Regions from separate parts of the Microbacterium sp. LWH10-1.2 genome, predicted to be linked through region 2. Evidence: riboswitches for the same ligand, from Rfam matches in the RefSeq annotation. Region 2 holds a riboswitch; each other region holds the start of a gene.
What was found. A riboswitch is a leader RNA that binds a small molecule or an ion and turns the genes downstream of it on or off. The one in region 2 is predicted to bind thiamine pyrophosphate.

Region 1: another riboswitch for thiamine pyrophosphate. It lies ahead of thiM (hydroxyethylthiazole kinase); the one in region 2 lies ahead of MRBLWH10_RS15720 (MFS transporter).
Region 3: another riboswitch for thiamine pyrophosphate. It lies ahead of MRBLWH10_RS18965 (ECF transporter S component); the one in region 2 lies ahead of MRBLWH10_RS15720 (MFS transporter).

Annotation. Positions count from the first base shown of each region.
Region 1 covers NZ_CP151638.1:926,393-930,578, reverse strand. The annotation lists gene MRBLWH10_RS04400 (bifunctional hydroxymethylpyrimidine kinase/phosphomethylpyrimidine kinase) at 1-1,274, opposite strand, end outside; gene thiM (hydroxyethylthiazole kinase) at 1,271-2,119, opposite strand; TPP riboswitch at 2,109-2,203, opposite strand; gene MRBLWH10_RS04390 (NAD-dependent epimerase/dehydratase family protein) at 2,227-3,192, opposite strand; gene MRBLWH10_RS04385 (DUF402 domain-containing protein) at 3,275-3,991, opposite strand; gene pheT (phenylalanine--tRNA ligase subunit beta) at 4,029-4,186, opposite strand, start outside.
Region 2 covers NZ_CP151638.1:3,364,928-3,369,113, forward strand. The annotation lists gene MRBLWH10_RS15715 (class I SAM-dependent methyltransferase) at 83-892, shown strand; TPP riboswitch at 1,088-1,194, shown strand; gene MRBLWH10_RS15720 (MFS transporter) at 1,189-2,469, shown strand; gene MRBLWH10_RS15725 (VOC family protein) at 2,597-3,046, opposite strand; gene MRBLWH10_RS15730 (WYL domain-containing protein) at 3,145-4,098, shown strand.
Region 3 covers NZ_CP151638.1:4,052,772-4,056,957, forward strand. The annotation lists gene MRBLWH10_RS18955 (ABC transporter ATP-binding protein) at 1-237, shown strand, start outside; gene MRBLWH10_RS18960 (D-alanyl-D-alanine carboxypeptidase) at 329-1,879, opposite strand; TPP riboswitch at 1,962-2,073, shown strand; gene MRBLWH10_RS18965 (ECF transporter S component) at 2,064-2,711, shown strand; gene MRBLWH10_RS18970 (ABC transporter ATP-binding protein) at 2,786-4,168, shown strand; gene MRBLWH10_RS18975 (energy-coupling factor transporter transmembrane component T) at 4,165-4,186, shown strand, end outside.

The sequences.
Region 1 (4,186 bases), 1.7 Mb from region 2:
CAGCCGGTGCCGTGCGTGTGCGGGGTGTCGATGCGGGCGCCGGAGAACTCGCGCCGCACCCCGGCGCCGATCAGCGCGTCTGGGGTCTCCGCACCGGTGAGGTGCCCGCCCTTGACGAGCACCTGGGCGCCGATCTCGGCCGACAGCTCCTCCGCCGCGGCGAGTGCCTCCTCCCAACCTGTGATCCGACGGGAGGTGAGCACGGCGAGCTCGGTGAGATTGGGGGTGACGACGTCGGCACGGCTCAGCAGTCCGCGCAGCGCGTGCTCGGCCGCCGCGTCGAGCAGGCGGTCCCCGCTGGTGGCGACCATGACGGGATCGATCACGACGATCGGCGGGCGCACCCGGTCGAGCCAGTCAGCCACGGCGCCGATGACCTCCGCGTCGGCGAGCATGCCGATCTTCACGGCGTCCACGACGATGTCGGCGGAGATCGCGTCGAGCTGCGCGCGCAGGAACTCCGTCGGCGGCACGTGCACGGCGCTGACGCCCTGCGTGTTCTGCGCGGTGAGAGCGGTGAGGACGGCCATGCCGTATCCCCCGTTCGCCGCGATCGACTTCAGGTCCGCCTGGATGCCCGCCCCTCCCGACGGGTCGCTGCCGGCGATGCTGAGCACACGCGGCACCCCCGCTGCACGCCAGCGGCGGAGGAATCCTCGCGCCGCCGCTGCCGGATCATCGGCGGCGCACAGGGCCGACACGACCGCGAGACCGGCGGCGCCCGCCTCGCGCAGGGGCTCGGCGTCGTCGATGCCGACGCCGCCGATCGCCACGCACGGCAGCGGAGTGGCCGCAGCCACCGCCGCGAAGCCCTCGATGCCGAGTGCCGGCGGATGGTCGGGCTTGGTGCTGGTCGGTCGGATGACGCCGACGCCGAGGTAGTCCACTGTGCCCTCCGGCAGCTCTCCGAGTGCGGCGAGGTGCTCAGGGCTGTTCGCGGTGAGACCGATGAGGGCGTCGGGGCCGAGTGCGGCACGGGCGCGCAGCACCGAGGAGTCCCCCTGTCCGAGGTGCACGCCGTCGACGCGGGCGCCCGCGGTACGAGCGGCGAGCGCGGCGTCGAGACGATCGTTCACGACGAGGAGCGCTCGACCGTCGATCACCCGGGAGAGCTCGACGAGCTGCGCGGTCGTCTCGGCGTCCGTCGCCCGCTTGTCGCGCAGCTGCACGATGCGCACTCCCCCGTCGACGGCCATCCGCACGGTCTCGACGACGCCGCGTTCTCCGCACAGCCCCGGATCGGTGACGAGGTACAGGGAGAGGTCGGCGATCACAGCGCGCCACCCTCGACGCGCGCCGCTCCGGCGAGATCGTCAGGGTGCACGGCGGCGAGCGCATCGAGCAGTGCGACCGCGAAGCTGCCCGGGCCTGCGGATGCCGCAGCGGCGCGCTCGGCGGCGATCGTGTAGACGAGGCTGGCCGAGGCGACCGCCGTGAGCGCATCGGCTCCCGTGGTCCGTGCGGCCCCGAGGAACGCAGCCATGACGGCGCCGAGAGCGCAGCCGCCTCCCGTGACCCTGGTGAGCAGCTCGTGCCCGTTCGCGAGCCGCAGCACGCGCTCCCCGTCGGTGATCAGGTCCACCGGCCCCGACACCGCGACGATGCTGCCGAAGCGCGAGGAGAGCGCGACCGCGGCGTCGGCGGCGGCATCCGTGGTGTCGGTGGCGTCGACCCCTCGACCGCCTGCGCTGAGACCGGCCAGTGCCAGGATCTCCGAGGCGTTGCCGCGGATGGCCGTCGGGCGCAGCGCCACGAGCTCCTGCGCCAGCGCCGTGCGCACCGGGAGCGCGCCGATGGCGACGGGGTCGAGCACCCAGGGCGTGCCGGACGCCGCGGCTCCGGCCGCCGCCTCCAGGCTCGCCGCTCGCTGCTCGGGGTTCGGCGTGCCGAGATTCACGAGCAGGCCGGAGGCGACGCCGGCGAACATCCCGGCCTCGCCGACGATGTCGACCATCGCGGGGGCCGCGCCGACGGCGAGGAGCACGTTGGCCGTGAACCCGGTGACGACGGCGTTGGTGATGCAGTGCGTGAGAGGAGGCGTCTCTCGCAGCACCCCCAGCAGCGTAGCGGCCTCGGAGACGAGGGCGGAGGCGGATGCAGGACGCAGAAGATCGCTCATGCGACATTCCCTTCGCTAGTGCTAACTAGATCAGGTTCGACGGGTCTGTTCTCAGCCGCGGATGCGGCACCCCGTGTCACTGCTCGCAGTCTAGCGAAGAGCGCGGATCACCCGAGCTCGGCGAACAGCTCCAGCTCCTGGGCCCGGGTGAGCCCCGCGCGCCGCTCGCGGTCGACGCCGCGTGCTCGTTCGTCCGCGAGAACCGCGTCCACGGTGTCCCCGAGCGGACGCAGCGTCCCGCCGTCGGAACGATAGGCGGCGTTCGAGCGCGTCATGAAACCGGTCATCTCCGCCGGCAGCCACAGCGGCAGCGAGCGCTCCCCCATCCAGTACTCGACACCGTGCTCCACGAGCCACTCCTCCTCGGCGGACACCGTGTCGCCGTCGTGCCCCGCCGCCGCGCGGAACAGTGCGAGCACCTCGCCGAGCGCATGCTCGTCGCCGACCGTGTTCACCGCACCGGTCGACGTCGTGGCGGCCACGTACGCCGCGAGGTCATCGACGTCGATCACCTGCGTCGTGCGCCCCTCGGTCGGTGGCAGCAGCACCGTGCCGTCGCCCGCGCGGTCGAACGCCGCGGCCCAGTATCCGAAGCGATCGCTGGGGTCGCCCGCGCCGACGATGAGTCCGGGGCGCACGATGAGCGCCCGGTCTGCGAGCGTGCGCACCGCGTCCTCCGCGGCGACCTTCTGCGGACCGTACTCGTACTCATCCCCCGGTTCCGCGGCGATGTGCAGCGGAGCGGACTCGTCGGCGCCGACCGTGACGTCGTCGGAGTAGGCGGACATCGACGAGACGTACGTCCAGCGTGCGGCTCTGTCTCCGAGCGCCGCGACGGCGGCGACGACATGGTCGGCACGGGAGGAGATGTCGATCACACGGTCCCAGTCACGCACGGCCGCCTCCGCGTACGCGTCGGGATCATCCCGGTCCGCCCGCACGAGAGCAGCCCCGCTCGGCCCCGTGCGTGTGCCACGGGCGAGGCACGTGACCTCGACGCCGTCGTCGATCAGCCGTCGCGCGATGCGCCCGGAGAGCCAGCCGGTTCCGCCGAGGATCAGAGCAGTCGTCATGCGTCCATGTCATCAGCATCCGCTTCCGCGCGGAAGCCCGCTCCGCCCAGAGCAGAGCGCAGACACCGCAGCGGAGCCGACCTCAAGGGCGCCGCAGCTCCTCCAGGCCGCGAAGCTCGGGGAGGGTCCACGTCGGGTCGGGGCGCCATGCGACCCACTCCGGGTCGAAGGGCCAGTCGCCGTCGTGGAAGGACTGGATCGCGGCATCCGCATGCCTCTCGATCTGCGCGGCCTGCTCGCGGGTGAGCCGACCCTGCACGATCGCCGCGGCGACCTCGTCTTCGTCCTTGAGATGAACCGTGCGGTCCGCCGCGATCCAGACGTCGAGGATGTGATCCGAGGAGTAGGTGTCGCGGTCGGTGCGCAGATGGGCGTTCTCCAGATTCACGTACCAGCCGTCGAAGCGCCAGTCGCCGTCATCCGCGTGCGTCCAGAACAGGCACACCGACCAGGGTGCTCCGGCCGGAGCGATGCGCAGGCTGCCGCCGCCCCACCATGCCTCGACGATCCTCGTGCGGCCGTCGAGCCAGCGCCGCTCCAGCGGGATCGAGCGCACGCGCTCGCCCGTGACCGTCCCCTGAGCCTCCTGCAGCGTGCCGGAGGCGAGCCAGGCCACGAGCCCGCGCTCATCGTCGCGCACGACGCGCATGGGGCTGATCGTCGAGGGGTCTCCCGGCTGCCAGCCGGGCGCCCGGTAGTGCCAGTCGATCTGCTCTCCGGGCGCGAGGAACGGACCATCGCCGAGCGGGCGGACGCCCTCGGGAACGGCCGCCGGGGTGCTGTGCGGGAGGATGCTCATCCCGACACGCTACCCCGGCGCCGTACCGGAACCGGGCTCAGTCGCGCAGCGCGGCGCCGAACCGTTCCGCCGCGACCGCGACCCCGGCGAGCTTGGCCTCCGTGGCCTCCGCCGCGGTCAGCGTGCGGTCGTCGGCGCGGAAGCGCAGCGCGAACGTGAGGCTCTTGGACCCCTCGGGAACGCCCTCGCCGCGGT
Region 2 (4,186 bases):
CCCCACAGGCAGATCCGGTCGCCGCAGCAAACCCCTACCGCACCCCCTCACTCAGGCGTACCCTCGCCTCAGAGGTGCACTGATGCCCGTTCCCGACAGCATCTTCTCCGGGTCCATCCCCGAGAACTACGACCGCTACATGGTGCCGCTGATCTTCGAGCCCTATGCGGCCGATGTCGCGCGCCGGGCGGCGGCGCTGGAGCCGCGGCGGGTGCTGGAGACCGCGGCCGGAACGGGCGTCGTCCCGCGATTCCTGCTGCCGCTGCTGCCCGCCGGCTCGGCGTACGTCGCGACCGATCTGAGCGCGCCGATGCTGGACTACGCGGCATCCGTCCTGCCCGATCCGCGGCTGCGCTGGCAGACCGCCGACGCGCAGGACCTGCCCTTCCACGACGACGCCTTCGACCTGGTCCTGTGCCAGTTCGGGGCGATGTTCTTCCCCGACCGCATCCGCGCCTACCGCGAGGCGCGGCGGGTGCTCGAACCCGACGGGAGATTCGTGTTCGCCGTCTGGGACGCGATCGAGAGGAACGACTTCGCCGACGAGGTGGGGCATGCGCTCGCGGCGATGTTCCCCGCCGATCCTCCGCGCTTCATGGCCCGCACCCCGCACGGCTATCACGACGTCGCCCTGATCGAGCGGGAGGTGCGGGATGCCGGCTTCACCACCGTCACGATCGACACCGTGACCGCGCAGAGCGTCGCACCGTCGGCCCTCGTCGCGGCGACCGCGTACTGCCAGGGCACACCCCTGCGCGGCGAGATCGAGGCGCGGGACCCGTCGGCCCTCGCGGAGGCGACGGTGCGGGCAGCCGCCGCGATCGCCGCCCGGTTCGGCGACGGCGAGGTGCGGGGGCGGATCCAGGCGCACGTCGTCACGGCCTCGGGCTGACGCACGACGGACGACAGGCGACAGGCGACAGGCGACAGGCGACAGGCGACAGGCGACAGGCGACAGGCGACAGGCGACAGGCGACAGGCGACAGGCGACAGGCGACAGGCGACAGGCGACGGACGACGGACGACGGCGAACGTTTCGTCTCGCTGCGCTCGCTCAACGACCGGGGACTGTTCCCTCCCCTAGACTTCCCTCAACCATGGGAGTCCCGGCAGGGGCTGAGAGGGCGCTGACGCCGCGCCGACCGTCATACCTGATGCGGGTCATGCCGCCGTAGGAAGTCGAGCCATATGTCGCGTCTCATCGCCGAGCCCACCGTCTCCCCCTCTCGAGCACGCAACGCCGTCCGCGGCGGACTGCTCGGCAACTTCGTCGACCAGGTCGACATCTTCCTGCCGGTCATCGCCCTCGCCCCCGCGGCTGCGATCGTGCTGGGTCCCGATGCGGCCGCCGCCCAGACGGGCCTGATCTTCGTCGCCACCCTGCTCGGACGTCCGCTCGGCGCCGCGATCTTCGGGAGCCTCGCCGACCGTCACGGACGAACGAGAACCACCACGGCGGCGATCGCCGGCATCGCGATCACGACGCTGCTGATCGCCCTGATCCCCACCCACGACGTCGGCGGCGCGGCGACCCTGTGGACGTTCGTGGCCCTGCGCTTCGTCGGCGGCGTCTTCCTCGGCGGTGAGTACTCCGCGGCCATCCCCCTCGCCATGGAGTGGACCGCCCCGCGCCGGCGCGGCCTGCTCAGCGGCGGCATCATGGCCATGTCACCGCTCGCCAACGCGTTCATCGCCGGGCTCACGCTGACCCTCGTCCAGGTGCTCGGACCCGACGCCTACGCCGGCTGGGGGTGGCGGATGCCGTTCATCGCCGGCGCCCTGCTCGCCGCGGCGATGCTCTGGTACTACGTCGCCGGCGTCGACGACGCCCCGATCTCGACGACCGGCGCCCGCCGCACACGTCCGCTCACCGCCATCCTCATCGGTCCGTTCCGCCGCCAGCTGTGGCAGGTGTTCGTGCTGATGACCGGGCTCTGGTTGTTCACCCAGATGGCGATCCCCGTGCTCACCGGGATGCTGCGCGAGGCGCCGCAGGTCGGACCGACGACCGTCCCGTTCATCATGCTGATCGCGACCCTCGTCTCGGCAGCCGCGATGCTCTCCGCCGGCGCGCTCTCGCAGCGGATCGGACGGAGACGCTTCTTCGTGGTCTTCAGCGCGGGGGCGCTCGTCGCCGCACCCCTCGCCTTCGCGTGGGCGCTGACCTCGCAGGGCGTCGCCGCCGTGCTCGCGGTGACCGTCGTGCAGATCGTCACGGTCTCGGCCTACGGTCCGGTGGGCGCGTACCTCGCGGAGCGCTTCCCCTCCGCCGTGCGGTCGAGCGGCTACGGGGTCGGGTACTCGCTGTCCCTCGTCGTGCCGGCGCTCTTCCCGTTCTGGCTGCCCTGGTTGCAGAGCGCACTCGGCCCGGTCGCGGCGGTCATGGCCGTGCTCGCCGCGGCATCCGCTCTCATCGTGATCGGTGCGCTCCTCGGCCCCGAGCCCGACCGCACCGCCGCCCTCAAGTGAGCGACGCGTGAGGAGTCAGAGAACGTCGGATCCAGGCGGTCGGATGCCGCGATCTCTGACTCCTCACGGCCACTTGAGGCGCGGACGCGAGCTGCGAGCCGCCGCTCGGGGCGCGGAGCGAGCGCGCTCAGGAAGCGCGCACGTCGAGCACCCACGTGACGCCGAAGCGGTCGGTGAGCATGCCGAACCCGGCGGACCACGCGGATGCCGCGAGCGGCTCGACCACCTCGGCGCCCACGGCGAGTGCGCCCCAGTATCCGGTGAGCTCGTCGAGCGACGTGGCCCGCAGCGACTGGAAGAACGGGCGATCGGTGATGGTCAGGCCGTTCTCCCTCCGCGTCTCGCCCGCGGTCGCGGAGGCGTCGTCGAGGCCGGGGATGTCGTAGGCCATGAGACGGATGCCGCCGCCGTCCAGCTCTCCGAACACGAGGCGGTCCGCGCCGGGGGCATCGGCCGGCATCCCGAACTCCCCGTAGGTGGCGAGCGCGATCTCGCCGCCGAACACGGAGCGGTAGAACTCCAGCGCCTGGCGCGCAGTGCCGCGGAAGTTGAGGTGCGTGGTGGTGGTGATGGTCATGGTGTCTCCTCAGATCGGCGACGGCCGAGTGCCGTCTACGACCACGATTCCCGCAGAAGAGGTCGGTTTCTGTCCTCTACTCGGAAGAGAATGGGGGAATGACCGGCAGCTCCTCCCGCATGCTCGCCCTGCTGTCGCTGCTGCAGACGCCGCGCGACTGGCCGGGGAGCGTGCTCGCCGACCGCCTCGACGTGAGCCCGCGCACCGTGCGGCGTGACGTCGAGCGGCTGCGCGAGCTCGGCTACCGCATCTCCGCGATCAAGGGCCCAGCCGGGGGCTACCGCCTTGCTGCGGGTTCGGAGCTGCCGCCGCTGCTGTTCGACGACGACCAGGCCGTGGCGATCGCCGTCGCTCTGCAGAACGCCCCGTCGAGCGGCATCGACATCGACGAAGGGGCCGCGCGCGCCCTCGCCACGGTCCGCCAGGTGATGCCCTCCCGGCTGCGGCACCGGGTCGACGGCATCCGCTTCTCCGGCACGGGAAACGAGACCAGGGTCGATGCCGCCGTGCTGGAGGCGACGAGCGCGGCCGTTCGTGACCGGAAGGTGCTGCGCTTCGACTACGGCGCCGATGACGACCGGCCGGCGCGGCGCACCGAGCCGCACGAGATCGTCGCGCGGGAGAACCGCTGGTACCTGCTCGCGTGGGATCTGGATGCCGACGACTGGCGCATCTTCCGCCTCGATCGGATGCGGCCGCGCATCCCGACCGGCCCGTCGTTCACACCGCGACCGCTTCCCGCGGGGGATGCGCGCACCTATCTCGCCGCACGCGCCAAGGGCTCGGATACCGAGGACCGCTGGCCCTGCGTCGGGGAGGTCGTGATCGAACTGCCGGCACGCGAGGTCGCGGTGTGGGTCGGCTCCGACGGCACGGTCGAGCCCCGCGACGAGGGGTCGTGCCAGGTCACCGTCGGGTCGTGGTCCTGGGTCGGCATGCTCGCGTCGGTGATGAGGTTCGACGCCCCGTTCACCGTCGTGGGCCCCGAGGAGCTGCGCGCCGCCGCGCAAACTCTCACCGCTCGCCTCGCCGCCGCGGCATCCCCGCGCTAGCGCTCCCCGCGTTAGCGCGCCCCGCGCCCCGCGCCCACGCTGAGGGGCCACGAAGTGCCGCGTCAAGGGGCGCGGATGCAGCGCTTCA
Region 3 (4,186 bases), 690 kb from region 2:
GCCGCGCAGGGCGCCTACTGGCGTCTGTACCAGTCGCAGTTCGAGCAGGCCGCGGCCGACATCGACGCCGAGGCGGCGCTCACCGGAACGACCCCCGTGGTCGTCACCGGCGACGCCGAGGCCGAGGCGGATGCCGCGCGCGTCGGCGCCTCGGTCGGCGCGCAGAGTCCGGCAGCGGAGGTCGCCTCGGCGGAGTCGCTCATCGAGCGATCGGACTCCGGCGACAACAGGGCCTGAGCTCACCGCGAAAGCCCCGCCCCGGTCACTCGGGGCGGGGCTTTCGCGTGCCCTGGGGCCGTGCGCCCTGGGCCTGTGTGCCTGGCTCCGACTAGCGCTTGTCGGAGGTCAGACCGAAGAGCTCCAGGGGGTGGGTGAGACGCCACCAGGCACTGGGCCCCTCGAGCTTCTTCTTCAGAGTGAGCGTCGTCGTCGCCGTGTCGAGGGGGCCGGCGACGGTCAACGTGCCGACCTCGGCGCCCGCCTTGCTCTTCTCGCCCAGGTCGAACTCGGGCGTCGCCTCCGCCGCGGCGGCGTCCCACAGCACGACCTCGGCGTCGGCATCCGTCACGATCTCGGTGGACGCACCCCACAGGGTGTCCACCTCTCCGACGACGGTTCCCTTCGCCACCGCGGGGGTCTCGGCCTGTAGCGCGTCCTCGACCTGCGAGAACAGGGATCGCGTCGACGCGAGACGCATGTCGTCATCGGCCTGCGTGAGCACCGAGGCGTAGAGATGCACGGTCGTGCCGTCGACGACCACGTCCTTCGCGGTGAGCAGATTCCAGCTCTCGTGAAGGGTGCCGGTCTTGATGCCGACCACACCGGAGTCCGACAGCATCCCGTTCGTGTTCTTCACGAGTCCGGCGCCCGGCAACTCGACCGAGGGCGTGCCGACGATCCCTGCGAACACGGGGTTCTGCATCGCCCGCTCCGCCACGGCGATCAGCGCCTCGGGGGTCGCCGTGTTGCGCTCGTCGAATCCGGAGGGCGAGAGGATCGTGATGCCCTGGATGCCGCGATCTCTGAGCCAGGTCGCCGCGGCATCAGCGAAGGCCTTGTCCGAGCCCCAGATCTCCTTCGCGAGGCGGTCGATGTAGTTGTTCGCCGAGCCGAGCAGGATGCCCTGCAGCATCTGGAACTCCGTCAGGGAACCCCCGACGGGCACGTCGAGCGCCGACTGGTCGCTGCGCTTGTACGCGAGATACGACTGACTGTCGGCCTTGGTGAACGAGAAGGACGGGCCCTGCTCGCCGACGGCGAGCGGCATCTGATCCAGCACCATGAGCACGCTGACCACCTTGGTGATGCTGGCGATGACGGCCGGATCCGGCGACGAGGCGACCGTTCCGATGCCCTGGATGCCGACCGCCGCGCTGCCCTGCGTCGGCCACGTGATGGCCGCTGCCGGAGCGGCCGTCGCCTGGAACTCCGCCGTCTTCACGGTCGGCGCGACCTCGTGCAGCGGCCACAGCAGGGTCGTGCCCGCGTAGGAGGCGGCCAGTGCGGCGAGGATGCCGATCGGCACGAGCACGCCTGGACCCGCCGCGGCGGGGCGCAGCCGGGCGCCCGTCCAGAGCGCGGCCCCTGGTTCGCGCACCTGATCGCCGTCGAGCGTCGCCGTCGGAGAGTGGTCGGCGACGGATGCCGCATCCACCCAGGTGAGCGCGGTCGCCGCTCCGCCCTCGCTCGCCCACTGAGCGGCGGGGGCCTCTGCGTCCGCGACCAGCTGCTCCAGTTCGGAGTCGTGAGCCGCGGCATCCGGGATCGCTGGGACCCGGTCGAGCTCCGCGTCGATGGCCGACGTGTCCGCGTCTGCGGCGGCGTCGATCGGGGCATCGCCCAGGGGAGCGGTGGCCTCGGCGGAGTCAGGAGCGGTCACCTGCTTACGGTACCGAACTCTCCCGTGAGAACCGCGGTGCCGCAACAGGGGAGCGCGGAGTGTCGGCACTGGGTATGATCGAGAGCACAACCACGGGAGTCCGGCGAGCCGGGCTGAGAGGGAGCGAATCGCGCTTCGACCGTCGAACCTGATCCGGATCATGCCGGCGCAGGGAGGAGTTCAGATGAGTACGTCCACGCACCGGTCGAGCACCGAAGCGGCATCCACGGCCACAGGCCTGCGCAACGCCCAGCTCTGGCGGTGGCGCGTCGTCGACATCGTCGTGGCCAGCGTCGTCGCCGTCGCCTGCGCGGCGATCTTCCTGCTGTGGAACGTCGGATACGTGACCCCGAGCGGGGCCCTCGAGGCGCTGCTCCCCGGCGTCCAGGGACTGCTCGCCGGTCCGTGGCTGATCGCCGGCGTCCTCGGCGGGCTGATCGTCCGCAAGCCCGGCGCCGCGCTCTACACCGAGCTGGTCGCCGCGATCATCTCGGCGCTGATCGGCAACGCGTGGGGGCCGCTGACCATCGTCTCCGGACTCGTGCAGGGCATCGGCGCCGAGCTGATCTTCCTCGTGTTCCTGTACGGCGTCTGGCGTCTGCCCGTCGCGATGCTGGCCGGCGCCGGCGCGGGGCTCGCGTGCGGCATCAACGACCGCATCCTCTGGTTCCCTGGTGCCGACACGCTCTTCACCGCCGTCTACATCTCCTCGACGACCATCTCCGGTGCGGTGATCGCCGGGCTCGGCGCCTGGCTGATCGCCCGCGGACTCGCCGCCACCGGCGCCCTGAGCCGGTTCGCGGCCGGCCGCGAGGTCACCGCACGAGTGTGATCGCCCGGGTGAACCCAGCCGCGCTCGATGCGCGCGGCTGGGGATGGCGCTACGCCACCCGGCTGCGCTGGGCCGTGCGCGAGGTCGAACTGCGAATCGAGCCGGGGGAGCGGGTGCTTCTGCTCGGCGCCTCCGGCTCGGGCAAGTCCACGCTGCTGCAGGGCTTCGGTGGCGTGCTCGGCGGCGCCGACGAGGGGGAGACGCACGGAGCGCTCCTCGTCGACGGCGTTCCCGCGACGGAGAGCCGGGGCCGCGTCGGGATGGTGCTGCAGGACCCCGACACGCAGACCATGCTCGCCAGGGTCGGCGACGACATCGCCTTCGGATGCGAGAACCTCGGCGTGCCCCGCGAGGAGATCTGGCCGCGGGTGCGCGAGGCGATGGATGCCGTCGAGCTCGACGTGCCCCTCGACCGCTCGACAGCGGCGCTCTCGGGAGGGCAGAAGCAGCGGCTGGCGCTGGCAGGCGTGATCGCCATGCGCCCCGGAGCGATCCTGCTCGACGAGCCGACCGCCAACCTCGACCCCGAGGGGGTGCGGGATGTGCGGGATGCGGTCGCCGCCGCCCTCGACGCGACCGGGGCGACCCTCGTCGTGATCGAGCACCGCATCGACGTGTGGCTGCCCCTGGTCGACCGGGTCATCGTGCTCGGCGCGGAGCCCGAAGGCACCGTCGTCCTGGCAGACGGGACTCCCGACGAGGTGCTCGGCGCGCGCGGCGCCGATCTCGCCGCCTCCGGGGTCTGGGTGCCCGGTCATCCGCCGGCCGTTCCCCCTCCGCCGGCGCACGGACCGGGTGAGCTCCTGCTGCGGGCGCACGCCCTGACTGTGGCGCGCAGCCGCGGCATCCCGGTCGCCGGTCCCTTCGACCTCGACGTGCACGCGGGGGAGGCGATCGGCATCACCGGCCCCAACGGGGCGGGCAAGTCGACCTTCGGGCTCACGCTCGCGGGTCTCATCCCGGCGGAGAGCGGGCGGGTCGTCGCCTCGGCGGCGCTGTCGTCGGGGTCGGGAGACGACCCCTTCCGCTGGACGTCCCGCGCGCTGCTCACCCGCATCGCGACGGTGCTGCAGACCCCCGAGCACCAACTCCTCGCGAAGACCGTTCGGGAGGAGCTCGCCGTGGGCCCCCGCGCTCTGCGGCTGGACGAGGCGGAGATCACCCGACGTGCCGACGAGCTGCTGGAGCGTCTGCGGCTGACCGCGCTCGCCGAGGCGAACCCGTACACGCTGTCGGGTGGGGAGAAGCGTCGTCTCACGGTGGCCGCCGCTCTCGCCACTCGCCCGCAGATGATCGTGCTCGACGAGCCGACGTTCGGGCAGGACGCCACGACCTGGGCCGAGCTCGTCGCGATCATCGCCGGCCTGAGAGACGACGGCGCCGCGATCGTCGCGATCAGCCACGATGAGGCCGTGCTGCGCGCTCTGCACGCCCGCAGGCTCGAGGTGGGCGCATGATCGACCCGCTCACCGCCC